Regions from separate parts of the Pseudoalteromonas sp. SCSIO 43201 genome, predicted to be linked through region 2. Evidence: predicted binding sites of a transcription regulator. Region 2 holds the regulator's gene; each other region holds the start of a gene.
The links. Region 2 encodes LexA, which represses DNA repair genes until DNA is damaged. Its sites were predicted from a motif close to TACTGTATNNNNATACAGTA; they were not measured.
Positions count from the first base shown of each region.

Region 1: a site for LexA is predicted at 1,448-1,467, ahead of dinB (DNA polymerase IV). Genes of this name have one in related genera too.
Region 3: a site for LexA is predicted at 5,741-5,760, ahead of imuA (translesion DNA synthesis-associated protein ImuA). Genes of this name have one in related genera too.
Region 4: a site for LexA is predicted at 2,269-2,288, ahead of recN (DNA repair protein RecN). Genes of this name have one in related genera too.

Region 1 covers NZ_CP072683.1:949,444-956,771, forward strand. The annotation lists gene J8Z24_RS04040 (NUDIX hydrolase) at 1-119, opposite strand, end outside; gene J8Z24_RS04045 (aldo/keto reductase) at 201-1,253, opposite strand; gene dinB (DNA polymerase IV) at 1,475-2,530, shown strand; gene J8Z24_RS04055 (carbon starvation CstA family protein) at 2,641-4,326, shown strand; gene J8Z24_RS04060 (M17 family metallopeptidase) at 4,396-5,928, shown strand; gene J8Z24_RS04065 (M3 family metallopeptidase) at 6,200-7,328, opposite strand, start outside.
Region 2 covers NZ_CP072683.1:382,445-389,772, reverse strand. The annotation lists gene J8Z24_RS01660 (COX15/CtaA family protein) at 1-192, opposite strand, end outside; gene J8Z24_RS01655 (redox-active disulfide-containing membrane protein) at 203-694, opposite strand; gene J8Z24_RS01650 (SURF1 family protein) at 687-1,415, opposite strand; gene J8Z24_RS01645 (DUF2909 family protein) at 1,427-1,729, shown strand; gene J8Z24_RS01640 (cytochrome c oxidase subunit 3) at 1,629-2,504, opposite strand; gene J8Z24_RS01635 (cytochrome c oxidase assembly protein) at 2,506-3,072, opposite strand; gene ctaD (cytochrome c oxidase subunit I) at 3,072-4,646, opposite strand; gene coxB (cytochrome c oxidase subunit II) at 4,646-5,788, opposite strand; gene lexA (transcriptional repressor LexA) at 6,138-6,752, opposite strand.
Region 3 covers NZ_CP072683.1:2,686,774-2,694,101, reverse strand. The annotation lists gene gloB (hydroxyacylglutathione hydrolase) at 199-966, opposite strand; gene J8Z24_RS11595 (class I SAM-dependent methyltransferase) at 1,019-1,768, shown strand; gene rnhA (ribonuclease HI) at 1,831-2,301, opposite strand; gene dnaQ (DNA polymerase III subunit epsilon) at 2,371-3,081, shown strand; gene J8Z24_RS11580 (TIGR03503 family protein) at 3,132-4,502, shown strand; tRNA gene J8Z24_RS11575 (tRNA-Asp) at 4,613-4,689, shown strand; tRNA gene J8Z24_RS11570 (tRNA-Asp) at 4,720-4,796, shown strand; tRNA gene J8Z24_RS11565 (tRNA-Asp) at 4,829-4,905, shown strand; tRNA gene J8Z24_RS11560 (tRNA-Asp) at 4,938-5,014, shown strand; tRNA gene J8Z24_RS11555 (tRNA-Asp) at 5,064-5,140, shown strand; tRNA gene J8Z24_RS11550 (tRNA-Asp) at 5,182-5,258, shown strand; tRNA gene J8Z24_RS11545 (tRNA-Asp) at 5,287-5,363, shown strand; gene imuA (translesion DNA synthesis-associated protein ImuA) at 5,771-6,457, shown strand; gene J8Z24_RS11535 (Y-family DNA polymerase) at 6,460-7,328, shown strand, end outside.
Region 4 covers NZ_CP072683.1:2,294,475-2,301,802, reverse strand. The annotation lists gene J8Z24_RS09765 (MBL fold metallo-hydrolase) at 1-488, shown strand, start outside; gene recN (DNA repair protein RecN) at 570-2,246, opposite strand; gene J8Z24_RS09755 (hypothetical protein) at 2,355-2,942, opposite strand; gene nadK (NAD(+) kinase) at 3,004-3,888, opposite strand; gene J8Z24_RS09745 (HrcA family transcriptional regulator) at 3,979-4,914, shown strand; gene grpE (nucleotide exchange factor GrpE) at 4,980-5,588, shown strand; gene J8Z24_RS09735 (tetratricopeptide repeat protein) at 5,915-6,889, opposite strand; gene J8Z24_RS09730 (substrate-binding periplasmic protein) at 7,105-7,328, opposite strand, start outside.

The DNA of each region.
Region 1 (7,328 bases), 570 kb from region 2:
TAACGCTTGGTGTAAAGCAGTAAAATATCACTACCCCTAAGGACGATAGCGCGAGCGGTTTTTCTGGTAAAACAAGTACCCTGAAGTGGAATGGCTGGAGTAGTATTAAGGTTCTGCATGGGGTTTAACTTCAATCTAGATAATTAAGGATAGTGTGATAAGGCGATACGCTAAGCCTCAGCGTATCGCGATTGGATGGTCTAAAATGGTGCTGGATACGCTTTGAATACAGTATCAATCTCTGCTAAGGCTTCTGCACACAAGGGAGTTTCAAACGCGTGAATATTTTCTTTAAGTTGTGCCATGGTCGTAGCGCCAATTATGGTTGAAGTCACGCCATCGACTTGGTTGCACCATGCCAGTGCCAGCTGAGCCGAGGTCATATTGAATTCGTTGGCAATGTCTACATATTTAGCAACGGCTTCTTGAGCTAATTGCGTGTCTCTGAATAAGCCCTGTCGTTGTACCAAAGTCCAGCGGCTGCCTTCGGGTCTTGCGCCGCCTAAATACTTACCACTTAGCATTCCGCTGGCAAGCGGTGACCAAGGTAAATAGGCAATATCTTCGTTCACACAGCTCTCAATGAGGTATGGCCAATCCTTTGCGTGTAACAAGCTAAATTCATTTTGAATAGAGACAGGCTTTGGCAAATTGTGTTGTTTGGCCAAGTTAAGATAGGTGTGAATTCCCCATGGCGTATCATCTGAAAGACCCCAATGGTTAATTTTTCCGGCTTGAATACATGTTGCTAGCCCCTCTAAAATATCTAACATCCCATCACGTTCTTCATCACTGTTAAGAGCTGTGAGTGGCAACATACCAGGCCATTGCTTACCAAAGTGCGGGGAGGTGCGATTTGGCCAGTGTAACTGATACAGGTCTATGTAGTCGGTATTTAGGCGCGCTAAAGAATCGTCTACGGCTTGGATCACGGCCTTACCTGTAATGGCATTACCTTCACGGATCCAGGGTAAGCCAGCACCTGCAATTTTTGTTGCAACAACGAGCTTCTCGCGCTTTTCTTGATGGCGTTTTAGCCAGTTACCTATGATAGCCTCGGTTTTACCATAGGTATCTGGTGAAGGGGGAACTGCATACATTTCAGCGGTATCAATGAAGTTAATACCACGGCTTAGTGCATAATTGATCTGCTCGTCGGCATCATGCTGGTTGTTTTGTACGCCCCAAGTCATGCTTCCAAGACAAATGCGTGAAACTTCAAGTGGGCTACTACCAAGTCGTGAGTACTTCATGCAGGCTCCTGATTAATTACTGAATGATTAAATATAGCCAAAGTAACGGATCTAGTGCTTTGAACTGTATTGATATTGTTAGCATTATCTCTGTTTTGCAGTGCAACTTGCAACAGACATCCACACAAGTATAGTCCAGATCATTGTGACCTATGTTCAAGATTGCAACAGTTGCAAAATTAGCACATAATAAACACTGTTTATTTAGACAGTGTTTTGGCGTGCGTAAATTTATTCATATTGATATGGACGCGTTCTACGCCTCGGTAGAAATGCGTGATAATCCAGAGCTTGCAAAAGTACCTATGGCTATCGGTGGACGAAGTCATCGTGGGGTACTATCGACGGCAAACTATATTGCCCGGCAATATGGAGTGCGCTCTGCTATGTCGAATTATCAAGCGAAAAAACTCTGCCCGCAGCTAGTCATAGTCCCTGGAAGAATGGACGTATACAAAGCAATTTCACAGCAAATTCGAGCTATCTTTTCTCGCTATACGCCGCTTATTGAGCCATTGTCTTTGGATGAAGCTTATCTTGATGTGACGGACTGCGAGCTATGTTGTGGTAGTGCGACCCTTATTGCTGAACAAATTCGAGCAGACATATTCAAAGAAACAGGTTTAACCGCTTCTGCAGGGATAGCACCGATTAAGTTTTTGGCTAAAATTGCCAGCGATGAAAACAAACCCAATGGTCAGTGCGTTATTCCCCCTCACCAAGTAAGCGCTTTTATTGATGCGTTACCGCTTAAAAAGATCCCTGGTGTAGGCAAAGTGACGCAACAGAAGCTTCTTGCGATGGGGCTTGAATATGGGAGTGATGTTAAAGCGCTATCTGAAGCGCAATTACGCCAGTCATTTGGTAAGTTTGGCACTGTGTTGTGGCGACGCTGCCAAGGCATAGATGAGCGCCGGGTTGAGACTGACCGGGTGCGTAAGTCTGTGGGGGTTGAGACTACTTTTGCAGAAGACACGCTCGACCTAGCTACGCTTAAGCAGGTCATCACAGAAAAGCTCTTGCCAGAGCTTACACGCCGAGCACAGCCTTATCTAACGCGTGGATTTAACAAGCTTGGTGTGAAAGTGAAATTTTACGATTTCACCCAGACTACAAAAGAGTGCCAATATCAACATATTGATCTGGCCATTTTTGAAGAGCTGCTGGTGGAAGCCATGTCACGGCAAAAATTTAAACCAGTTCGTCTGATAGGGTTGCATATTGGTTTAAATGAAAAGCCGGGTGATCAAGCACAGCTTGGGCTTTTTGATGGTTAGACTAAAAGATAACTGCAAATAATTTATTTTATGCTAGCTTCGAAGTTGTCGTGGAACAAACTAATCACGCAATGTGCGTTTAATTAAAACAACAACAAGAGGTAAGCATTATGCAATCCATAATGATCGTACTTTTCGGCATTATAGGGATGTTATTTGGATGGTTTGTCTATTCCAAATTTATTGCTGAAAAAATCTTTAAAATGGATGACAACTTTGTCACGCCAGCTCATGAATTGGAAGATGGTGTTGACTATGTACCGACGAATAAAGTGGTACTATGGGGGCATCACTTTACTTCAGTCGCAGGTGCGGCACCAATTGTTGGTCCTGCTATTGCTGTTTATTGGGGCTGGGTGCCAGCGGTGCTTTGGGTTGTATTTGGCACTATATTTTTTGCTGGTGTTCATGATATGGGCGCGCTATGGGCAAGTGCTCGCCATAAAGGTAAATCGATGGGGGCGCTGTCTGAAAGCGTCATCGGTAAGCGTACTCGTTCATTGTTTATGATAGTGGTCTTCCTTGTACTGCTCATGGTTAATGCAGTATTCGGCGTGGTGATTGCAAACTCTTTTGTGGGTAATCCTAATGCGGTATTCCCAGCTTGGTCGGCTATTGTTGTAGCGCTTATCATCGGTCAATTGCTAAAACGAAAAGTGCCGCTCGTGCCGCTGTGTATTATCGGAGTTATTGTGCTCTACGCGACCATTTATATGGGCAGTAGTATGCCGATTACCTTACCAACCGAAATGTTTGGCCTCGGTGATAAAGCAAACTGGATCATCATTTTATTTATGTATGCAGCGGTGGCATCATTACTACCTGTGTGGATGTTATTACAGCCACGTGATTTTATTAATGGTATGCAGTTGCTGGTTGGCTTGGTTTTATTATATGGAGCGGTGTTTGTGGTGATGCCAGATATTACTGCACCGGCATTTAATACCCATACGGTCGAAAATACCCCTAGCATTATCCCGCTTCTATTCGTAACGATTGCCTGTGGTGCGGTATCTGGCTTCCACGGAATTGTCTCCTCAGGAACGAGTTCTAAACAACTAGACAAAGAAAAAGATGGCCGTTTTGTAGGTTACTTAGGAGCAGTTGGTGAAGGCTCATTAGCACTGATCACTTTGGTCGCCGTGAGTGGTGTGATGCTCGCAGTATCGCCAGAAGAGTGGCACGAAATTTATAGTCACCTTGGTGCCGGTAGCGTATCAGCCTTCATTAATGGTGGCTCAAACCTTATTAGTACGGGTTGGGGGTTACCAGTTGAAATCGCATCGACGCTACTTGCGGTTATGGTTGTTCTTTTTGCAGGCACGACGATGGACTCTGGCGTTAGGCTACAGCGCTATATTATCCAAGAGTGGGGCGAGATCTATAACATCAAGTTCTTGAACAACAGTATTGTCGCAACTTTATTTGCTGTAGGGTGTTGCTTGTTACTTGCCTTTGGCGCTGGTGGTGCATCGGGTAGTGGTGGTATGGTGATTTGGCCGCTGTTTGGTTCGACTAACCAAATCTTGGCAAGCTTAACTCTGCTGGTTATCTCAGTGTACCTTATCAAATTAGGGCGTCCCGCCAAGTACACTTTAATCCCAATGGTGTTCGTACTGGTAATGGCGTTCTTTGCTGGTGTGATCAAGCTAGGGGAATACTATCAAAAAGGCAACTGGCTGTTGGTTGTGCTTGACGTTATCGTGCTGGTGGTCAGTATTTTGGTGATGTTAGAAGCTTGGTCGGTGATAAGCAAAACTAAAGCAAAACCAGATGAAGCCCGTGATATGTCGTAGTTCCCTTGGAACTTACTCATAAATCACCTATAGTCGGCCCTAATTCTAATATAGAAAAGGGCCGTTTTTATGTCTTTTCCAATTGCATTACCTTGCAACACCTTATTTGAAAGCGATGCTGATGCTATCGTTGTTGTTACTCATGATATCCAAAATCTCGGCAGTGCACAGCTTGACGAAGTTGCGGCGCCATTTTTAGCCGTTGATGCACGTATTGCTCAAAAGGCAAGCTTACTTGTTTCAGACAAAGTGCCGGGCAACCGTTTAGTGATTGCACCAACTGGGCCACTTGATAGAGATTATGATGATGTGCGCCGTTTCTTTGAGGCAGCAAAAGCCGGCATTTTAGAAGCAAAAGCAGCAGGTGCTGTAAAACCTGTGCTTGCTGTTGTTAATGTGCCTGCCGATGCTCGTTACGAAAATGCTCGTGCTGTAAGCTTTTTAGGTGCATGCCAAGGTTTATGGCAGCCATTAGAAGCTCGTGAGTACCGTGGCGATGCAATTGAGCCAATCGAGGCGATTTATGTTTTTGAAGCATCAGCACAAAGCTGCGATCAACTGAGCGCAATCGCGGCTGGTCAGTATGCTGCACGCGATTTATGTGGTACCGAGCCTGAGCGCATGGCACCGCCACGTTTTGCTGATTACTGCGTTGAGCTGTTCCAAGGTTCTGCGGTAAGCGTTGAGGTTATCGCTGATCGTAAAATTATGGATGAGCAGTATCCTTTACTCAGTACTGTGGCGCGTGCGTCTTACGCCGTTGAACGCCATCACCCTCGTGTTGTAAAAATGGCATACGAGCCTGAAGGTGATGTTGAGCGTACTCTTATTTTTGTTGGTAAAGGTCTTGTTTACGATACCGGTGGTGCCGACCTTAAAGTAGGTGGCTTTATGGCAGGCATGAGCCGAGATAAAGGTGGTGCGGCTTCAGTGGTTGGTTTTATGGAAGCGGTTGCTAAGTATCAGCCAAAAGGTGTTAAAGTGATTGCATATCTTGCAGTGGTTCGTAACTCGATTGGATCTGATTGTTTCGTACCAGATGAAATTATTGAGAGCAGGGAAGGGGTTCGCGTTCGTATTGGTAATACCGACGCTGAAGGTCGCTTGGCAATGGGCGACTTGCTCAGCGAGGCAAAAGATTTAGCATTGGGTGAGAAAAACCCTGAGATCTTTACGGTTGCAACACTGACAGGTCATGCAGCACGCGCTATGGGTCCTTACAGTGCTTACGTTGAAAATGGTCCTGCACGAGCAGCACACGTATCTCGTAAGATTGCAGATATGGGTGACCTGTGGGCTGACTGTGCGGAAGTGTCCCGCAGCCGACGCGAAGATTATGATTTTGTCCAACCACGCACCCTGGCAGACGATGTACTATCGAGCAACAACGCACCATCGGCCGTGACAGCTCGTGGTCACCAATTCCCAATGGCATTTTTGGCAATTGTTGGTGGTTTAGACAAGCATGGCTGTAACGCCGAGTTGCCAATTCCGTATGTACATATGGATATTGCAGGTAGTGGTGTTGAAGGCGGAGACTGGCAGCATGGCAAGCCAACTGCTGCAACCGTAGCAAGCTTATTTGCAAGGTATTGTATTTAATACCAATTGAATTAATTCTCTAATCAATTTGAAGGGTGAAATAGCATATTAGCTTCGTTAAAAATTTCTCATTTAGAACAACTAAATAGCAAAATTTTTGCCTTGCCTATATGGATATAGGTACCTTAGCGGTAGCAGGACGCGAGAGTGGTGCTACTAAAGCTATTTTCCCGCTTCAAGATAGACCATTTACTTAATACAACTGGTATAAGATTGATAAAAGGGAAGCATTGCAGCTTCCCTTTTTGGTTGGGTCAAATTAAAGAGAAGATTATTTGGGATCTAGCCCTCTGCGCTTTAAAAGCGCTGCAGTCGTCGGCTCTTTTCCGCGGAATGCTTTGTAAGAGTCCATTACAGGTCTTGAGTTACCAACTGATAAAATATGTTTACGATATTTTTCGCCATTTTCAAGTTTAAGGCCACCGAGCTTTTGCACGTATGCATAGGCGTCGGCTGCTAATATTTCACTCCACATATAGGCATAGTAACCAGCAGAATAGCCGCCTCCCATAGAGTGCGCAAAAAATGCTGATTTATAACGCGGTGGAACGTAATCGAGGGCGACTCCATGCTTTTCCAGTGCCGCTTGTTCAAATTCATTGATATCAGTGGGAGCATGCTCGGGGGAAATTGTATGCCACTCCATATCTAAGAGCGCAGATGCCATGTACTCCAAGGTATCGTAGCCCATATTAAAAGTTCGTGAGCGGATCACTTTATCAAGCAGTGTGTTTGGGATGGGCTCGCCGGTTTGGTAATGCTTTGCATAGTTACTGATAACTTCAGGATGTGCAGCCCAGTCTTCCTCAAAGGTTGAGGGAAACTCAACAAAGTCACGAGAAACAGCGGTTCCAGCAAGGCTCGGATATTTTACGTCAGAAAACATCCCGTGTAAGCCATGTCCCATTTCGTGAAACATAGTTGTCACTTCATTGTAGCTCACAAAGGTTGGCTCACCATCAGGTGCCTTTGCAATATTCATGACATTGATAACCACAGGCTTTTGGTTTAATAACTCAGATTGCCCTACAAATGAATTCATCCAAGCTCCACCACGTTTACCTTCTCTTGCAAAATAGTCGGCAAAGAATATCGCGAGACTTTCACCATTGTTATCGAATAGTTCATAAGCCTTAACGTCTGGATGATATACAGGTAAGTCAGGGCGAGCTTTGAAACTTACGCCGTACAACTTATTCATGGTATAAAAAACACCATTTTCTAAGACGTTATTAAATTCGAAGTACTTTTTCACTTCTGTTTCGTCTAGGTCATAACGAGATTGACGAACTTTTTCAGCGTAGTATGCCCAGTCCCAAGGTTTGATGTCGAACGAGTGCCCTTCGCTTTGAATAAGCGTTTTAATATCTGCTGCTTCCTTTTCCACGTTGGAAACAACG
Region 2 (7,328 bases):
GACTTCTAAATGCGGAAACTGATCTTTTGCAGCGATTAACTCATGAGCTTCATTGGGCACAGTCAAAAAGCCATAGCACCCAGGCCAATCAGGGCAGCCAAGACCTGCGTCACTCAAGCGTGTGAAAGCACCAAGAGTGACAACCGCAAGCGTAACAAAACAGGTAAATATTACCAGCTTGATTCTATTCATATATAACCTCCTAGCTTGAGCGAGAGTAGTTCAATAGTTTTTTGAGGTCACTTAGCAAGCCTTTTTGTATACTTCTCGTTTTTCTTTGATCTAATATAGGCGCGTACTGAAGAACAAATAGACCAGTCTTATCTACCAAATAAATATAGTTATCTTGCAGTTGGGAGATTTGTAGCGGCAATGAAGTTGCGTGCTCAATAAGAGGTTCGCCTTGATTCTGCAACACCACGATAGTTACCTTCTGCTGATGCTTGCCAAGTGCCAAATACAAATTAGGAAGACTGTTAAGCAACAAAGAGCATTGCTCATTACATGACTTTGGACGCTGATACACAATACTCCACTCTGTATCTTGGACGACTGCAGGCTGTCTCACCTCTTGACGTAGAAATTCACCATGGTTAGTTGTGCTACTGGGAAGCCAACCCAACTTTAGTGCAACGAATGCTAGTAGTAATGGCATAATGAACAAACTGACAAACCATATCGCTGTCTTAGACATATCCACTCTCCTTTTTTGAAAGTTTCCATCCGATCACTAGTGCCGAAAACGCAATCAGCAGCCACTGAACAGCATAAGCCTCATGCTTCTGTGGTGACATTACAACTGGTTGGTAATGTGGCTCAGTACTACCAAGTACGTCATGTGTCATGTATGCAATGATAGGCAATAGAGTGCGGTTAGAGGCTTTAGATAGGTAGGCGAGATCAATATACTGAATTATCGAATGAGCCTGCTGACTTTCCGCTGCAGAGTCAGCCAACGTAAAGCCTTTACTCACGTTTGTTTTAATGTATGCAGGGAAAGTTACCTTTGTTTCGGAAAGAGAAGTAAGTGTTGGAATTCGACTTGCTTGCTGTGGGACAAAACCCAAATTTACCACAACATATTCACCAGTCTTACTCACTTCTAAAACAGATATAACGTCAAAACCTACTCGGCCTTTTACTACTTGGTTATCAAGATACCATACCGCGCCAGCAACAAAGCGCCCAGTTAGTTGCACTTCACCATCAATTTGCTCGATAGGAACTTTACTTTCAGGATTATTTCTATTTGCAAGGTTTTGGTCTTGTCGCTTCTCTATATGTTGGTTTATTGCATGCTTTTTGGCTGCACGTTGCCATTGCCAATATGAAAGAGCTACACATAACAACATCACGATTAACGCTGCCAATATAGGCGTTTTTGATCTACCTTTAAAAAGTGCACCTAAATTCACGGACACTCCTTATGATTAAAATTATTATCGTAGTACTTCTGCTATTTATTTTTCTTAGTTTATTTAAAGCGATGTTCGTCATGCTCAAATCAGGGCAACAAGGGTCAATGGCAAAGCAGCTATTAAATCGAGTATATGCCTCTATAGCTGTGATTCTTATTATTTGTCTGGCTGCTCAGTTTGATTTAATCAAATTACATTCGTCGCCTATTTCTACAACACATAAACAAATACAAACAAACACAGCCACACCACATCAACAAAGTGCCAATACCAAGCACCAGCCTGAAACGCAAAGTGATTTTTCGCACTAAAGTGCCCTTTCAGAACTCTCACCCATATCACAAATAAAATTATCGCCCCAAGCGTGACATGAACTCCATGAAATCCAGTTAGTAAAAAGAAGGTGTTGCCATAAACTCCAGATTGAAGAGTTAAACCAAGTTCTTGATAGGCATGAATATACTCTTCAACCTGTAGAGTTAAAAAGCCAATACCAAGCAGTACCGTTAACCCTAAAAAGGCTTTTACTTTTGCCCTTTGATCTTTTTCTAGGGCAACATGTGCCAAACTTAACGTTATTGAAGAGGCGAGCAGTATGATGGTGTTGATCAATGGTAAGCCCTGCCACCCCATGGCTTGTGTTACCGTTCCATCAGGCGTTGTTAATAGTGGCCACGCGGCTTCAAACTGAGGCCATAGCACTTCGTTTGTGCTCACATTATTACTTGCTCCACCTAACCAAGGAACAGCTATCATGCGTGCATAAAACAGCGCGCCAAAGAAAGCACCAAAAAACATTATTTCGGAAAAAATAAACCAACCCATCCCTTGTTTAAACGAGCGATCCATTTGCTCTGAATACAATCCAGCTTGGGATTCTTGAATTACGTTTCTAAACCAACCAAAAATCATATAGATCAGCGTAGCGATACCTACAAGTAACAGGATTGCGCCACTATTGTTCGGGGAGTCAAGTTGAATGATTGTAAGCGCGCAGCCCACTGCGATAAAAAAGAGCGCAAAAGCGCCAACAATAGGCCAAGGGCTTTGCTCTGGAACGTAGTATTTTTCTTGTTCATGGTTCATGTTAGAACTCCTTTAGAGCGACTAACTGGCCCAACTGCACATTTTGTGTCTGGCTTACTCGCTCTGTAATATCAAATAACGTGTATGAAAGCGTTAGTTCTTCCACATCATCAGGCAGTTCTGTATCTACATAAAACCTCAATACAAACTCAACCTCTTCTTTACCCTTCATTGGTTGTTGGTCGAAGCAAAAACAGGCCATTTTATGTAAATACTTGGCAGCTTTCCCCGGAGATACAGAGGGAATTGCTTGTAAAATCCGATCACTGTCACTGATATTCTTTGCAATAAACTTCACGTCTGTTAATTTTCCGGGTTGCACACTGACAAAGTGTTGAGCTGCATCAACCTTAAATGGTGCATGACCCTGGCTATGTGTTGTGAAACTTACCTCAACTTGACGGCTATCAATAATAGCCTCGCTTTGCTCTGCCACTTTCATCGAAGGTTTTCCATTGAGTCCTGTTACATCACAAAATACGTCGTAAAGTGGGACTAATGCAAAAGCAAAAGCAAACATGCCCAGAGTCAGCAGTAGAAGCTTTCTAAGGAGGCGTCCATGTTGCATTACTTGACCTCCGGTGGAGTAGAAAATGTATGATATGGCGCAGGTGATGGTACTTCCCACTCAAGGCCTTCAGCTCCATCCCACACTTTACCGGGCACCTGCTCACCTCCTTTGGCACACTTATACACAACAGCCACGAATAATAGTTGTGATAAACCAAAAGCAAAGCCACCAATGCTGATAATGGCATTAAAATCAGCGAACTGAAGTGCATAATCAGGTATTCGTCGAGGCATTCCTGCCAAGCCAACAAAGTGCATGGGAAAAAACAATACATTGACACTCACAAGAGATAGCCAAAAGTGCAGTTTTGCTAGTTTGATATCAAACATGTTGCCAGTCCATTTCGGCAGCCAATAATAAGCAGCAGCCATAATAGAGAACACGGCACCTGTTACTAGCACATAATGGAAGTGTGCAACGACAAAGTAGGTATCGTGATATTGAAAATCAGCAGGCGTAATCGCTAACATAAGTCCGGAAAAGCCACCTATCGTGAATAGCACAATAAAAGCGATAGAAAAGAGCATGGGTACTTCAAAGCTGATTGCCCCTCGCCACATAGTCGCGACCCAATTAAATACTTTTACCCCTGTAGGTACAGAAATCAACATTGTCGCATACATAAAGAAAAGCTCACCTGCTAGCGGCATTCCTGTCGTGAACATATGATGAGCCCACACAACAAAAGAAAGTAAAGCAATCGAGGCTGTGGCGTATACCATTGAAGCATAGCCAAATAGTTTCTTTCTAGAAAAGGTAGGCACTATCGTGGAGATAATCCCAAAGGCGGGTAGTATCATAATATATACTTCAGGGTGACCAAAGAACCAGAATATGTGTTGAAACATAACAGGATCACCACCACCTGCGGCATCAAAAAAGCTCGTACCGAAGAACTTATCAGTTAACACCATGGTGACAGCACCAGCCAAAACAGGCATAACTGCAATTAGTAAAAATGCAGTTATAAGCCAAGTCCATACAAATAGTGGTAGCTTCATCCATGTCATACCTGGCGCTCGAAGGTTCACTATAGTAACGATGACATTAATAGCGCCCATTATTGAGCTTATCCCCATTATATGAACTGAAAATACAAAAAACGCCGTATTATCATTACTGTAGGTTGTAGATAGTGGTGCGTAAAAAGTCCATCCAAAAGCAGGCCCCCCTCCTTCTAGAAACAAAGACATGAGCAAAATGGCAAACGCAAAAGGTAAGATCCAGAAGCTCCAGTTATTCATTCTTGGAAGCGCCATGTCTGGAGCTCCGATCATCATCGGGATCATCCAATTGGCAAGCCCCGTAAATGCCGGCATCACTGCACCAAATACCATGATCAAGCCGTGAATGGTCGTCATTTGGTTAAAAAAATGCGGATCGACTAACTGTAATCCTGGCTGAAATAGTTCAGCCCGTATCACCATCGCCATTGCACCACCAATCAAAAACATGGTCAGTGAGAATAATAGGTAAAGCGTGCCGATATCTTTATGATTGGTTGTAAAAAGCCAGCGTTTTAGGCCTTTAGGAGTTCCATGATTTGAATGTTCTTCTACTATAGCACTCATTACTTGGCCTCCTCTAAGGCATCAATTTCTTGCTGAATTTGACTCGGCTGGATCACCTCTCCTGTGTCATTACCCCAGCTATTCCTTTTATAAGTGATGACTCCTGCAATTTGTTTAATCGTTAATTGCTTTGCAAATGCTTGCATAGCAGTACCAGGACGACCAAGCAGAAGGATGTCAATGTGTGGTTTAAGATCACCTATGACAACTTCACTCCCCTTCATAGCGGGGAAGACGCCAGGTAAGCCAAGCCCAGTTGGCTGGTGACAAGCAGCACAATATGCCATGTAGGTTTGTTCGCCGACCTCCATTAACTCTTCTTTCGATAAAATTTGCTCTGCCACCGCCTGTGATTCTGCTGCAGCTTTTGCTTTGGCGGCTTTAGCATCATCGAGCCACACCTCAAAGTTTTCAGGGCTTACAGCTTCTACCACCACAGGCATAAATCCGTGATCTTTTCCACAGAGCTCTGCGCATTGCCCTCTGTAGATTCCTTCCTCATTAACTTTGGTCCATGCTTCATTGATAAAGCCCGGATTAGCGTCTTTCTTAACAGCAAAATCAGGTACCCACCATGAGTGAATAACGTCATCTGACGTCATTAAAAAGCGAACTTTCCTATCAGTTGGGATCACTAAATGGTTATCAACTTCCAAAAGATAATTGTCATTTTTATCTTGCAGATCATTGATTTCATCTCTTGGTGTAGATAGTAAAGAGTAAAATTCAACATCATGTCCCATATACTCGTAATGCCACTTCCACTGTGAACCTGTTACCTTAATAGTTAGATCAGCTTTGCTTGTATCTTCCATCGCAATAAGCGTTTTCGTAGCTGGGATAGCCATTCCTATCAGTATCAGAAAGGGGATTGTGGTCCAAAGAATTTCAACTTTAGTACTTTCGTGAAATTGAGCTGCGACAGCCCCTGTTGATTTACGGTGCTTGAGTAATGCCCAGAACATCACTCCAAACACTATAACTCCTATCACACAACATATAAGGAAAATAGTCATGTGGAGCTCATATACTTGATGGCTAATGTCTGTTACGCCCTGCCTCATATTGTAATCACTATTCGCAAGTGATGGCATGACGATTAGCACGGTGACAAATGCTACAACTAATCGACAAATTTTCATTTGACGTCTCCTTCAAGGCAGCGCTTAGCCCCTTTTGTTATTATCGGATGACTGTCATATTGTCTATTGGTACATAGACTTACTGCACGACTCTTAACCAAATAGTCAAGAAATTTACAAAACGCAAGATTTTAGGAAAAGATGCCAGTTAGAAGTGTTTTTATAGCTATGAACTAATAAATGTAAGAAGGCAAAGTATTATGTAGAATTATCAAAGTAGTAAACTAACCTAAGAGTAGCTATATTTGACCCCAGCCGAGGGCAATATTAGCAATACTTTAGATAAGCAATAAAAAAGGCGTTTATCTAGAGCGTAACACCATTTAATTAGTGCTACGCTCAACTTAAGTTACATCCAGTCGGCGTTTCTGATGACACCCACTGCAAGCCCTTCAATAGAAAAGTTCTGATGTTCAAGATCAACCTCAATAGCTTGAAACTCTTCATTTTCTGCATGAAGTAAAATCTTTTTGCCTTTTTTCTCTAGGCGCTTAACTGTCACGTCTTCCTCTACACGCGCCACTATTACTTGACCATTATCAGCTACCTGAGTCTTATGCACAGCAAGCAAATCCCCATCCATGATCCCAATGTTCTTCATGCTCATACCACTAACCCTAAGTAAATAGTCCGCATGAGGCTTAAAGAAGCTAGCATCTACATTGAAATGACTTTCAACGTGTTGTTCTGCAAGAATGGGTTCTCCAGCAGCTACCCTGCCGATGATTGGCAACCCTAACTGTTCTGGTTCATCCTCAACCAACCTAATACCTCGACTAGCTCCAGGAACCATTTCTATAACCCCCTTCTTGGCAAGTGCTTTAAGGTGCTCCTCTGCTGCATTTGCACTTTTAAAGCCTAACGCATCAGCGATTTCAGCTCTAGTCGGGGGCATGCCAGTATCCTTAATGAATACTTTAATCAGTTCAAAGACTTGCTCTTGTCGTTTAGTTAAAGGTCGCATCAACTGGTATTCCATACAGTATTATATTTACTGTAAGTATATACAGCTGAGAAAAAATCGCAATGTTTGTTTATTCTTATAAATTAAGTTTACAGCCTTAGTAAGGTATGTAAAAAATCCAATAAAGAGAAAGAGTTAAATTTACTTTCCTTAAGGAAAGTAAATTATAAGCTGATAGATAAGTCGAAGAGAGAAGTTTTAAGTAGAGCAACGTCAAAACTGAGTAAGGAGTTTTCTCAAACCCTCGGCGGGTAAACCGCCTCCTACCAGTGCAGCACTTTATTGATATTGTGGTGGGAGCGAGTTTACCTCGTGATGTTACAAAGTAGGATGTTTTATTCTTTTTGTTTGATAGACCTAACAGCTCGGCGGGTAAACCGCCTCCTACCAGTTCAGCACTATGTTGATGTTGTGGTGGGAGCGAGTTTACCTCGCGAGGTGTTGATTGCTTTGTAATGTGTTGATTGCTTTTCGAGGTGTTGATTATCTTGTGAGATTTTCTTTTCAAATCCCACATAGCAAAAAACCCGTCGCATTGCTGCAACGGGTTTCTCTAATAAGTCCCTGGCTCGCTAC
Region 3 (7,328 bases), 1.6 Mb from region 2:
CGGACAAAAACTCGGCAATACTACCGAGTTTGTATCTGCATTTAAAGCTTCTTTGCTATTTTCTTTATAGCCGTCTAAATATGACGCAAGCAGCACTTCGTAGTGAGCGCGAGAAATAAATGGTTTTCCAGTGGAGATAAAGCAAGGTAACGCCAAATAGCTAGCCATTGACGTTACATTGAGTCACTGTTGAATATGTTAAAAGTTATCCTTCCACTTTCTCAAAGCAGCAAAGTGAGCTTCGGGTGTGCTGTCATTGCTGATAAACTCTCTAGGTGTATATGCAAGAATGTCAGCTTTAGCCGCGCGTGCAAATGGATTTATGGCTTTTTGCTGACCAATGGTAGTCGGAATAGTACTTCTACCAGCTTGGCGCAGTTTTTGCGCTTGTTGATGATACTCAGTGAGTGCGAGGTTATTTGGCTCAACGGCGTGGGCAAATGCTAAGTTAGCTAGGGTGTACTCATGTGTGCAGTAAACTTGGCATGAGTTAGGGAGAGAGAGGAGTTTATTAAATGAGTGCCACATTTGCTCAGGCGTCCCTTCAAATAACCGGCCACATCCTGCGTTAAACAGAGTGTCTCCAGTGAAGGCGACCTCGTTATTAACATAACAAATATGATCTAACGTATGTCCCGGTGTGGCGATAACTTTTAGGGTAATACCAGCTAGGGTAATGGTATCGTGCTCTACGAGTGGACGCGTGATCCCTTGATACTTGCCGTTTTTTGGCCCATACACGGGAAGGTGTGGAAAACTCGTGAGCAGTGGTGCGATGCCATCAGTATGATCCCAATGGTGGTGGGTAACCAAGATGCCTTCAAGGGTAAGGTTTTGTTGATTTAAATAATCTAAAACAGGTTTTTCGTCACCGGGGTCGACGACCCAGCAGCTTGAGCTGGTAGAGTCTTTTATCACCCAAATATAATTATCATCAAATGCTTTGATTGCATCGACTTGCACCATAACGCAATGCTCTATAAAGTGATTAATAACATCAGTATAACGAGCTTAGTAAATGAAACCAGCGTTAAGTTTTTTACAAGGACCTAAACCGGATGAGTGGCATGACTTCCCTCACGGTGATTACTTAAAAGTAGGGATCCAAAAACGACTGGATGAATGGTTACCGAGAATGTTCGGCTATCACATGCTAAAGCTGGGGTGTTTGAGTGGTCAAATGGATACCTCTGCAAGTCCCATTAAACATCAAGTTTGTGTTGCGCCGCAAGGTAAGCATGTGGGGGTCTTTGCCGAAATTGATGAGCTACCATTTTATGAGAATTCGGTAGATGCGTGTATTTTGAGTCAATGTTTAGAGTATCACTCCGACCCACATCATATTCTACGAGAAGCCCATCGGACATTAATTCCTGGTGGCTATATTGTTATCTCAGGCTTTAACCCATTCAGTCTTTGTGGCGTAGCGCAAATGTTGCCCTTCAGCAAAGAGAAGCTGCCCTGGTCAGGACGCTTTTTTACGCCATCGCGAGTAAAAGACTGGCTAGATTTACTTGGTTTTGAAATCGTTGCTGATGAGCGCTTTATTCATGCTTCGTTGGCACGTGGGTCGAGATTATCTCGTTTTGCCCCTTGGCGGCGATTTTGTCGACATTACTTAAAGCCGATGGGTAGTGTGTATATGCTGGTGGCCAGAAAGCGAGTAATGCCTCTGACACCCATTAAACCTAAGTGGCACGTCAAACCTAAGTGGACACCAGCAGTCAAAGGGGCTGGACTTAGACAAACTTGTCAAGATAAAGAGTAGCTTTGTGACTCAAGTTAATTATTAATGGAGCAGGTACAGGGAACACTGCTCCTGAGGGCGTATCAAATACTGGCTTCGTAGCCCTCATCTACAAGTAGATTAGAACCTGATGCAGCCTCTCGCGCTAAGTCATCAACCCGTTCATTGTACTTGTTTCCTGCGTGACCTTTTACCCAGCGCCACTGGATTATGTGGCGGCTAGTTGCAGCATCTAACCGCTGCCATAAATCTACATTTTTAACCGGTTGTTTCGCCGCGGTTTTCCAATTGCGTTTTTTCCAGTTTTCTAGCCACGACTCTATGCCTTGCTTCACATACTGACTATCCGTATACAAGGTAATTTCACATGGGCGCTTTAGTGTTTCAAGTGCAACAATAGCGGCGAGCATCTCCATGCGATTATTGGTGGTGAGTTTATACCCTTCACTCATTTCTTTTTCATGCCCTTGATAGGAAAGGTAAATACCATAACCTCCAGGACCTGGGTTGCCTAAACATGAGCCATCGGTATAAATCTCTACGGTTTTTTGCACTGAATTGCCTATTTTTATGTAAAATGTGCGAATAGGGTAAAATAATAGCAAAGTTAAGCGAGCAACGATATGCACACTCGGCAAATAGTACTGGATACAGAAACCACAGGTATTGATCCGAAAGCAGGACATAGGATCATTGAAATAGGTTGTGTTGAGCTGGTTAATCGCAGACTAACAGGTAATAATTTCCACGTTTATATTAACCCCCAACGTGACATTGAAGAAGAAGCCATTGACGTTCACGGTATTACCAATGAGTTTTTACGTGGCAAGCCATTTTTTCATCAAGTTGCTCAAGAGTTTTTTGACTATATTAAAGGGGCAGAGCTTGTTATTCATAACGCACCGTTCGACGTCGGCTTTATGGATCACGAGTTTGCTAAACTAAACCAAGGTTTTCCGGCAACCCATGAATATTGCCAAGTGCTAGATACTCTCGTAATGGCACGAGATCTTCACCCAGGCCAGAAAAATAGCCTCGATGCACTTTGCCGACGCTACGATATCGATAACTCAAAGCGTACGCTACACGGCGCTTTGCTGGATTCCGAGATTTTAGCAGATGTTTACCTGTCGATGACGGGAGGACAAAAAAAGCTGAATTTGGCAAACCAGAACAAAGGTAACCAAGCTAATTCAGCTGGAAGTATTATTCGATTGGATAGTAATCGTCCTGCGCTTAAAGTTTTACGCGCCTCTGCCGATGAAGAGTTAGCACATTCAGAACGCTTGGAGCTGGTCAATAAAGCTTGCGGGCAAAGTCTGTGGCAACAATAGCGATAGAGATACAGTCAACTTTTCCACCAAAGTGATATTAAGGTTAATGCATGGTTTTACATCGGCTTTTTTTGGTGCTTATTTTGTTTGTCAGTATGGTGGTGAGTGCGCAAACACCGCAAATTACCATGCTACAGCGAGATGGCAAGGCAAATGAAATTCCGCTGCTAGATAACCGTTTTCGAATTGACCATAACATTGAAGAAATAACACTGCTATTTTTTCGAGCTCCTGGTACGCCTGCTGTTGTATTGGTAAAACCAGATGGTAGCAAATACTATGCAACAAGCTCGTTGGATAACGACGCTTTACAGTGGTATGACGAAGTTAGCTATGATCTGATCATTTTAAAAAAACCCACACCGGGCCCTTGGCAAGTGATTGGGCAAATTCAAAAAAACAGTCGGATCATGGTACTTGGAGATATTGAGCTTGAGGTAGAGGCGTTACCGCCACTTCTTTTTCGTGGTGAAGTACTAAAGGTAACAGGGCGTGTTACCAATGACGACAAGCCAATTGAAGTTGGCTATTTTCGGGATGTCGTTACATTATATGTTGAGTTTTCTAGCACCAATAATGATGAATATGCAAACTTTGGTGCTGGTACACAAAGCGTAACGGATTTTAAAGATGATGGTCGAGAGTTCGACGAAAGACCACTAGACGGTATTTTTACTGGGGAGTTTAAACTTAACTTTCCGGCAGGCGAGTGGCAACCTGAGTTTTTTATAGAAACTCCCATTCTCAAACGTAGAGTCATCAAGCCCCCAATTATAATTGCAGAGCCACCATTTAATTTTGAACTGATGTTAGCGGGAGAGAATGAGTTTGAACATGACCTCACCATCTCTATTGATGAGTCGGTGGTGAAGCCAGAAACAATCATTTTGCAAGGTAAGATTTTTTACCCTAACGGTGAAGAGCAGATGTTCACTTTAGACAAACAAGAACGTCTGTATCGCCAGCTTGCAATAAAAAACTATGATTGGGGACGATATAGCGTTGAGATTTCAGCATTTGGAGAAAACATCAATGGTCGTGAGTTTATGGCGACATTACCAAACTATAACTTTGAAATAGAAAGACCGATAGAAAAGGTGCCAGAATTAGAAGCGCCGCAATTACCGCAAACAGCACTGCCTGAGCCTGAGCCAGAACCAACAATCAGTACAGGCTTATTAATTAGCATTATTGTGGCAGGTAACCTTGTGGTTTTACTCATTGGTTGGCTTGCGATCCGAGTTTTTGTTCAGAAAAAACCAATAAAGATTAAATTACCCGCACTAAAGAACCCTTTTAAGAAAACAGAAGAAGTGATTGATCTGAATGATTTGGGGGAAGATGAAAATAACACAACTGCAAATGGTTCAAAAAATGATAAATCAGGTGATATTTTGAACCTTTCGATGAAAGATAACTAAAAAACACGGTTTTTTTTCAAAAAACGGTTGACTCATGAGGGGGTCATTCGTATTATTCACGCCGCTGTCAGGGAGCACACCTTACAGCAAACACTGCAAGAATATGACGCGGAGTGGTAGTTCAGTTGGTTAGAATACCGGCCTGTCACGCCGGGGGTCGCGGGTTCGAGTCCCGTCCACTCCGCCAAATATCTTCGTAGTATCAATAAGTCGCGCTGGAGTGGTAGTTCAGTTGGTTAGAATACCGGCCTGTCACGCCGGGGGTCGCGGGTTCGAGTCCCGTCCACTCCGCCAATACTTATTACAAACGTGCATTTGCTTCTTATGGAGTGGTAGTTCAGTTGGTTAGAATACCGGCCTGTCACGCCGGGGGTCGCGGGTTCGAGTCCCGTCCACTCCGCCAACACTTCGAAGCAAAAAATGCGAATACTCAGTGGAGTGGTAGTTCAGTTGGTTAGAATACCGGCCTGTCACGCCGGGGGTCGCGGGTTCGAGTCCCGTCCACTCCGCCAATGTATCGCATAACTATATTCAAGCTTTATGACAGCTTGTTTACTCGCTGGAGTGGTAGTTCAGTTGGTTAGAATACCGGCCTGTCACGCCGGGGGTCGCGGGTTCGAGTCCCGTCCACTCCGCCAACACCAAAACGAGTAAAATAATGTCATTAAGATATCTCTGCGGAGTGGTAGTTCAGTTGGTTAGAATACCGGCCTGTCACGCCGGGGGTCGCGGGTTCGAGTCCCGTCCACTCCGCCATTAAGATATCTTGCAAATCTATCACTGCGGAGTGGTAGTTCAGTTGGTTAGAATACCGGCCTGTCACGCCGGGGGTCGCGGGTTCGAGTCCCGTCCACTCCGCCAGTTTGCATTGTCTCCTCTAAGCAAACTTAATTATTCAAAGTAAAAGTCCCTTCTTATTGAATCTATTCACAACCTAAATAAAAGCTCACCGTATACTAAAATCTATTTTTACGCCTTGTCTGTATGATGTCAAAAGGTGGTATATACCAATTTTTCTTAATACATTGCTCAATGTGAAGATATAAATCCAAGCCTAACAGTGCTAAAAATTTCTTATTTAGAACAAGTAAGTAGCAAACCTTTTGCTTCAACATAGTTCATGTTTCTAAACAAACTAACATAAGTTTTTGGCTGAACCCATATTCACTCCTATGCTTTTGAGCGAGGTCCTATCTCGATTTTTTATGATCTACTTGCGATCCTTACAGATTCAAATATACTGTATATATAAACAGTATTGGTGGGTTATGGCTAATTATCTAGAGCTTCTTGAGCGTAAAAATTTGCTTTGGCGCGGACGTGGTCGAGTATGTAAGCCTGAAGCGGTAAGTACCGGGTTTACCTTGCTTGATAGTGCTTTGCAAGGAGGTTGGCCTAAGCATGGTGTGATAGATATTCAAACGGCTGTTGGTATAGGGGAGCTGCGTTTAATACTGCCTCATTTTACACAAGAAAAGCGCTTAAAGGTGTTAATTAACCCACCGGGTCGAGTGCAGGCTGCTGCAATTAATTACTTATCACTAGACTTAAGTGAGTTTGTAATATTGCAGCCAAAAAGCGATAGCGAAGCATTATGGGCTGCTGAGCAATGTTTAAAAAGTGGAGCATCGAGTGCTGTAGTACTTTGGCAGGATGCGCTTTCTATCGCTGTGGTGAAGCGTTTGCAGTTAGCTGCGCAATCTGGCGATAGTCGGTTATTTGTTTTACATCAAGGGCAATACATGAGTACCTTGCCTTTTTCTCTTTCTTTGGTACTAGAGGCAAAGCCCTGTGCCTTACAGGTGTCGATAAAAAAGCAAAGAGGGTCTTTTTCCCAGCATGCCATTAAGCTGCGTAATACAAACTACTGGCCGGAACTTGAAAAGCAAACCTTACCGAATATTGACGAGAGTATCACCATGCCTTGTGGATATGATCAGCGGTTAACGAGCTAATTATGTGGATATATCTTTATTTTCCAATGCTGCAGCTGGAGGGAATAAGTAAGCAAGCAACTACAACTGATTTTATCTCGCCTGTTGTTATCATTGATGGGCGCAAGAATCAGGTAGTGCAATTAAACTCTGTTGCAGAGCAAAAAGGCATAAAAATTGGCATGGGATTAGGTACGGCCTGCGCATTATGTATGCAGCTTCATGTTTTAGCATATGATAGCCAGCTAGAGCGTCAACAGTTGCTTGAAATTGCAGATGCACTGTACCAAGTTAGCGCTGATTTGGTGATAGAGTCACCTAATGGTATTGCGCTTAAAGTGGATGGCATGTTGTCTTTACACAAAGATTTGAGCTGCTATTGGCTCGTGATTACCGAGCAACTACGCCAATTAGAGGTCAGCTATCACTATGGTGTTGGCGCATCAATAACCATGGCTAAGCTATTAGCGCGGAGCCACAACGATACTTTGCAATTAACCGCCTCACAAACTCGTTATGCGTTGAGTAAAGTGACCTTGCAGCACACGACTCTTGCAGAAAAAGTGATAGATAAGCTGATGCGCACAGGCGTGAAAACGGTAGCGCAGCTGGAACAGTTTACGCTGTCTGAATTAGCAAAACGGTTTGATACTGAGCTGGTGCATTATGTTGGTTGCTTATTTGGTAAGCTAAGAGAAACTCCCACTTTTTATCATCCTCCTGAGGTATTCGAGTTAACAGCCCCTTTACTCTATGAAGTGGAAGTGGTTGCGTGGCTAGATAAGCCAATAGGGTATCTATTATCACGTTTATCGATGTTTTTACAAAAACGCAGTCTAGTGACAAGAGCTGTCAACTTTACATTTGTGCTGAGAGACAAAAACGCTTTGGA
Region 4 (7,328 bases), 1.9 Mb from region 2:
ATCACCATTATAAAAATACACTAAATAAATATATAGATAAAACTAAGCATCATTATTTTGAGGGGCTCAACGAGCTTAATGAAAACTCGGTTTTGCATTTCGGTGAGTTCGATTTTAAATTTGAGTTTATTTCTGGGCATGTGGAGTGTGGTTTGTATACCATCATCAATGATAAATACATCCACGTAGCTGATGACATTATGACGTCAAATAAATCTGAAGCACTTTTGCCAGCTGTTCATATTAGTGGCGCACAAGCACATTTTGATTCTCTTGAAAAATTAAAAAGCTACGCTGAGCTAACGTTACTACTCTCCCATGGAAATCCAATTTCTGGAGCGGAGCAAGTTTTAACCGAAATATCTCAAAGACAAAGTTATCTAAAGGCATTGGCTCAAAGTGAATCACCACTTAGCCTAGAAAAGGCCATAGCCAAATGCACAACTCAGTTTTTACATACAGAGTGGCATAACTACGTATATCGTTAGTCATGCCACACAATGCAAAGTTACCGCTGCACTTATTCTCCAGTTATCTTTATGATAAATCGTTCAAGTCAAAAGTGGCATTCACGCACTTTGTACTTGTAATAGTTCCTTTGCACTCGCTCTTGTTGTATCACTTATTCTATCGCCACCGATTAATCTGGCGATCTCATCGATACGTTCGTTATGTGCCATCGGCGTCATTTTGGTAAAGGTTTCACCATTCTCAACTCGCTTTGCGACAAAAAATTGGTTGTGACCACTGCACGCTACTTGTGGTAAGTGCGTAACGCAGATTACTTGTGTAGACTGGCCAAGTTGGCGCAGTAATTTACCTACTGTTGCCGCTGTCGGCCCAGAGATACCGACGTCCACCTCATCGAAAATCAAAGTAGGGGTGGTGACGCGTGTTGCGATAATAACTTGTATGGCTAGGCTGATCCGCGATAGCTCTCCACCTGAGGCGACTTTCCCCATAGGCTGTAAAGGCTGTCCAGGGTTTGTAGAGACATAAAACTCAATGTGATCATATCCAAGTGGACTCGGCTTTCCACCTAGGTTAGGTGTTAACTGGATCTCAAACTGGCCATCGCCCATTGCAAGTTCTTCCATACTCGCAGAGATACGCTCGTTAAGAGATGCACTGGCCTGCTGGCGACTTTGGCTTAATCCATGAGCAGCTTGGTTGTAGGCGTTAATCGCTTCAGCTATTTCTTCTTCTAGCGCATCGAGTCTTGCGGAGTCAGAGGTAATAGACTCAAGTTCATGTTGCAGTGCTTGGTGATGTTGATAGAGCAACTCAGGCTGAACTTGATGTTTTCTTGCCAAATCTAAGGCTTGTGAAAGTCTATCTTCTAGCTCCTGTAGTCGCATCGGATCTTGCTCAACTGAGTCGGAATAACTGCGGATCTCTCTACTGGCTTCTTCTACTTGAACTGCTGCTTCATCAAGCACTTGCGCAATGTTTTCAAGGGTTTTATCAAAGCTGGTAAGTTCAGAAAATACTTGAGCGCTTTGCTGTAGTTGCGATAATACAGTCTGCTCGTCATTTTCATATAGACGAGATAATTCGCGATGGCACTGTTCTAAAATTGTTTGGCTATGACTTAGGCGTGAATGTTCACTCTCAATATCTTCATATTCACCTTCTTGTAAAGCAAACTCATCAAGCTCAGCGACTTGATATTCAAGAAGTTGTTTTTTTGCTGCTTGTGCCTGTTGTGACTTTTGAAGATCGACATATTCTTTTTGTAGCTTGTGATAGTGACTATATTGTCCCTTAACTGCTTGCAAGAGCGTGGTGTGATTAGCATAAGCATCTAGTAACTGTAACTGATATTCAGGCTTCAATAACAACTGATGAGCATGCTGCCCATGAATAGCAATTAGGTGCTGCCCAAGCTCTTTTTGTTGACCAACCGTGACAGGTGAGCCGTTGATATAGCTTTTACTGCGCCCATTTTTACTGATCACTCTACGAAGAATACATTCATTTTCTTCATTTTCTAGCATATGTTCGGTAAGAAAACGCTTAGCTGCTGGGAGCTGAGACACATCAAACTGAGCTGATATATCGGCTTTTTCACTGCCCGGACGGATTGCTGCAGGATCAGCTCGCTCGCCAAGACAAAGAGAAAGCGCATCAATAGCGATAGATTTACCAGCGCCTGTTTCACCAGTTATTGCGGTCATACCGCAATGCCAGTCGATATTTAGCGCACTAACAATAGCAAAATTTTGTATATTCAGAGCCAAAAGCATACTGTACACCTTAACAAATGATCACTGTTAATTTATACAGTATTTGGTTGTTTAGCAACTTATATCATAAAATTTCTTTCAGATATTAAGCGACACTATTAAGTGTATTCAGCTGAGTGCGCGCTCTTTCATAGCCGGAGCTGATTGTTTTTGTTGCGTCGGTGGTTCTGGCGCTTCCACTGCTGGGTTCTGGATGTTTTCGGCTTCATCATCTTGCAAAGTAGTGGGGGTGTCTGGTGTTTGAATACGTGCAATGAGTGCAGGTAAAATCTCACGATAAAAATCGCGATTATATGCGATCCCTGCGTTTGGCAACTCTGCAACAAAATATTGTAGCTGTTCGGCAAGTAAATCTATATTGCCGTTTTGTCTGCACTTATTTAACTCGTTCGTGACTGAATAAATGAATAGTTCACTGACTTTTTCGAGTTGAGCGAGGTTTTCCTCAGAGTGCGGTTGCACAACAAAAAAATTACCGACAATTGCATTGATCTGCGGGGCATATTTGGGCCGCAAGATCTTTGCTTCTACAAACTCTGCTACTTTCTGTTTAAAGTGGTTGCTTATTACTTTAAGACGGTCATTAAAGGCCTTTTTTTCAGCTTCACGGGCTTTTCTTCTATTGTTTTCAATCACTAAATACACGGAGAGTATAGTGATAAGCAGCGCTAATGTGAAAAATACAACGTAAGCCATTTTATTATTTTTTACCTAATTTAGAAAATTAACCAAGGTTATTTTGCGTAACTTTATGTACTTAGTAAAGCCTACTGCCCCAATTTAATTTCTGCCTAAGAACATTGTAGTAGGAGTAACACTTAGGATGGATAAGTCTAAGCTTTTTCTCTGCTTTTTTTATAACCACTTCATCTCCGGGCAAGACTGCAAGTACTACATGGCTATCACAACTTACCTGTAAGCTATCGGTATTTTCCAAGCTCAACTTTAATTTAACTTCTTTGTCAGCATCAACAACAAGTGGCCGGCTAGACAGTGTATGGGGAAACATGGGAACCAATGACATGGCATTAAGCTCGGGTGTCAAAATAGGCCCGCCACCGGATAATGAGTAAGCCGTCGACCCCGTTGGTGTGGATACTATCAGACCATCGGAACGTTGAGAAAACACAAAATCATCGTCGATGAAGGCTTCAAACTCAATCATGTGCGCGACTTTGTCAGCATGAAGCACCGCCTCATTCATTGCTAAATTTGCACTTTTGAGTTGGTCATGCCTGTATACGGAAACTTCTAATAAAAACCTGGACTCTTCAATAAATTGACCACTTAGTACCGCTTCTAACTGCGCTTCAAACCCTTCGGGGTTGAGATCAGTTAAAAAACCGAGGTTTCCTCTATTCACCCCTATCACAGCAACATCAAAGCGAGCAAGTACCCTTGCTGCACCTAACATATTACCGTCGCCACCTACAACAATTGCCAAATCGCAGCGTTTTCCTAATTCAACTAATTCGACAACACACGTTTCATCTAGGGTTTTAATCTGATCAGCGACACGATCTTCAACGAGTACTTCATATCCTAATGCTTGCAAAAAAGTATAAAGTCGTTGTAAGGTCGTTCCCGCACCCTCATGGTTGGGTTTGCCAATTAAGCCGATAGTGTTAAACGTGGTCGTCATTCAGTCATTTGTCCTTGATATTTTTATAGCAAGATTATCTTAAAAGCGTAGTGCTTGAAACTGACAATTGACACCCATATTAAAATATTTATGAAACTGAATCCTAGAGATGAACAAATTCTGTGCGCGGTTATGCGTCATTACTGTAATGGTGATGGCCAACCTGTTGCATCAAGCAAAATTGCACAGCAAGATGGGCTTTCTATTTGCTCTGCTACTGTACGCAATTCGATGGCACGCCTTGAAAATAAGGGCTTATTATATTCACCGCATACTTCAGCTGGACGCGTACCGACGGATCAAGGGGTAAAATTTTGGTTACAAGAGTTTTTCCCACTGACTGACGTGGCTGTACATTGGCAACCTGACCAGTCAGCGATTGTTTCGTTTGCCCATTTACTAAGCCAAAACTTTCAGGTCTGTTGCTGCGTTGGTTTACCACAAGTTAGCAGCAAGCAGATGTTTCGTGTAGAAGTACTCGATTTTGATCGCAAAAATTGGTTGGTGCTGTTAATAGACAGGGCTGGGCAGTCTCACAATATTTGTATTGATAAACCCGTTGATGACTCCGACGCGCTGCGTTATCAGTTTGCGGCGTGGATGAATACCGTGTTTAGCCAACAGAACTTGGTTGAAGGACTGCATCGGATGCGGGCGATGGCACATAGTGCGCCACCAAGCTGTCATCATATTTTGGCACAGTGGACAAAGCAATTAAGTCAGCAACTGGGCTCTGACAACGCAATTGTTGTGGGCGAGCGTTATTTATATAACCGCCTAGAACTGGATAAAGAAATTAACATTGGCGTTGGTTTTTTAGAGCAGGTTGAAGATCGCTTAGCATTTAAAGATGGCGTATCGGTATTATTGGGGGAGGAGCTGAGTATGCTTGATTTAGGTCGGGTAGTTGTACTAAGTGTGCCCTATTTTTCTAAAGGACAATATCAAAGTCGTTTCTGCGCGATTTGTCCCGCAGACTCGAAGATTGAGGCAATCTTAACTGAATTCAAAAAATTGCCTCAGTAAAGGGTTGAAACTCTCATTTCAATCCCCATAATTACGGCAGTTGTAAAGAATCGGAGAATAATCACATGTCTGAGCAGACAAAAGCCACAGAGCAAGAGCTTGATCAAGAACAAACGCAAGTGGAAGCAGAAACGGTTGAAGCACAAGAGCAACAATCAGAACAAGCTGAAAATGTGAGTGAGTTGAGCCCAGAAGAAGAAATTGCTGGCTTGTATGCGCAGCTAGAAACGGCTAAGCAGACCATTGACTCGCAAAAAGACAGCGTAGTTCGCGCCGCAGCAGAGCTAGAAAATGTACGCCGTCGTGCAGCTCAAGATGTTGAAAAAGCGCATAAGTTCGCACTTGAAAAATTCTCAAATGAATTGCTACCCGTCATTGATAACCTAGAGCGTGCGATTGAGTTTTCTGACAAAGAAAATGAAACGCTTAAGCCTGTGTTGGAAGGTATCGATATGACGATTAAGTCTTTTGCTGATGCGTTGGCAAAGTTTGGCGTTGAGGCTGTAAACCCTCAAGGTGAAGCGTTCAACCCCGAATTACATCAAGCTATGTCTATTCAGCCAAGTAACGACGTTTCGCCAAATACTGTGCTAGCCGTGATGCAAAAAGGCTACACTCTAAATGGCCGTTTATTGCGTCCTGCTATGGTGATGGTATCGAAAGCGGCTGAGTAAACCTCGGATCCGCTTGCAATACCAAAGTCGGCTTAATACTTGAGGGTAAAAGTGAGCGACTTATAAGAGGCTACCAAAATGGGTGGCCTTTTTTATGTTCAGTGACTGAGGGTAAGAACGTGCGGATACCAATTTGACTTAATACTTGCTCAATTTGAAGGAGTAAATCTGACGCTAACAGCGTTAAAAATTTCTTATTTAGAACAACTAAATAGCGAAATTTTTGCCTGGTTATCGACAAGATTTTCTCGCCTAAAAATAGACCACTTAATTAAGAAAATTGGTATTAGCGCTAAATGTAGCCGATTATGCTATTTGATGCCCCGCTACCATTGGCAGCGTTTTACCTTTGCAAACCATGAACTCGAAAAAGATTTTTCTGTTATCGGTTGGGGAGCGATGATGTCAACACTTAGCTCCTTCGCTAAATAACGATGTACCAGTATTTTTACCTTATCACTCTCTAATTGTGTATAAGCGACTTGCAGTTCATCTCTTGTTGCTTGACTGATAATTTCACCTTCTAATTGATGATAGCGTGCTTCTAGCCATTGTAACCACGCTTGTTTTGCCACATTTGGAAAAGCATTAGTTAGTGTTGAAGTTGGCCCTTGTAGTCGTTCGTAATTGACAATATGTTTTTGAATTAGAAAAACAAACATAAGATTGATCCCTGCGGATATTTGTCCAGCTCGTTTATCAATAGCCTGATAGCCGAGTAGCGCACTGCGAAAATACTGCTCAGCCTCTGGTACTTTTCCCTGATCTAACGCCAAACTCCCTAAATTGCTCTCCAACATTGCAAGGATAGGAGTTTGTTTCAGTTCAATGGCAAGCTGACGTGCTTTGTGATAAATGTTACGGGCTTTTTGATAACGATTTTGGTTGCGTGCAAGTAGTGCGATACTGTTCATCAAAGATAATCTTTGGCGATCGTTTTTTGCGTACTTATACGCGCACTCTAAACTCATTTCAGCGTCCTGCAAGTATTCTTGGTGTCGTAACCAAATGCCCAGAGCACTCAGCACAGTAGGAAGGTTTGCTTTGAATGTCACTGTATGTGAATGAGCGAAAACAGCGTTGATTGAGTCATAAAGGCGGTCTTGCTGATTAGTTGGAACTGATGCACGAGCATTTAGTAAATGCCATTGAATATAAAGGTCAACAGGAGCGGTTGACAAGCCTTCTAGGCTATCCAAAATGACTAGAGAGTGAGCTGGATTAACGGTTAAATAGTCCTTAGCTTCATCTAGTTTTTGTGCAAACTGCGTCGAGTCATCAGCTAGAGCTGCTTTTATCATACAAATCAGCCAAAGAATGAAAACAATCGAGCGTCGCAAATCTGCCTCGCAGTACCGTAGTCAATATAATAAATGTAGTCGCTTGCAGTAACATGTGGCAAGCCGAGTTTGGCTATTTGCTGATGTTACGTAGTAGAATGAGGTGTAAATATTGAGCGAAAGCGATTTCTCAATCGTCATGGCTTCGCTCAATATCTCTGGTTGTTCAATTGATATTATAAAGTGCCGCTTTTCGTATCGGACATAAATAAAGCATGTAGCTCAGCTTGCTTCGCATTAATGAGTTGATTGATCGTACTTAACTCATCTGAGGTGATGGTTTTTTTACTAAGCATATAACGCACTGGTGTGCTAAAGGCATCAACATTTGCATAGACAATACCCGTATAACTAGAAGATCTGATCAAATGATTACCAGCCAACTTATCTTCAATTGCAT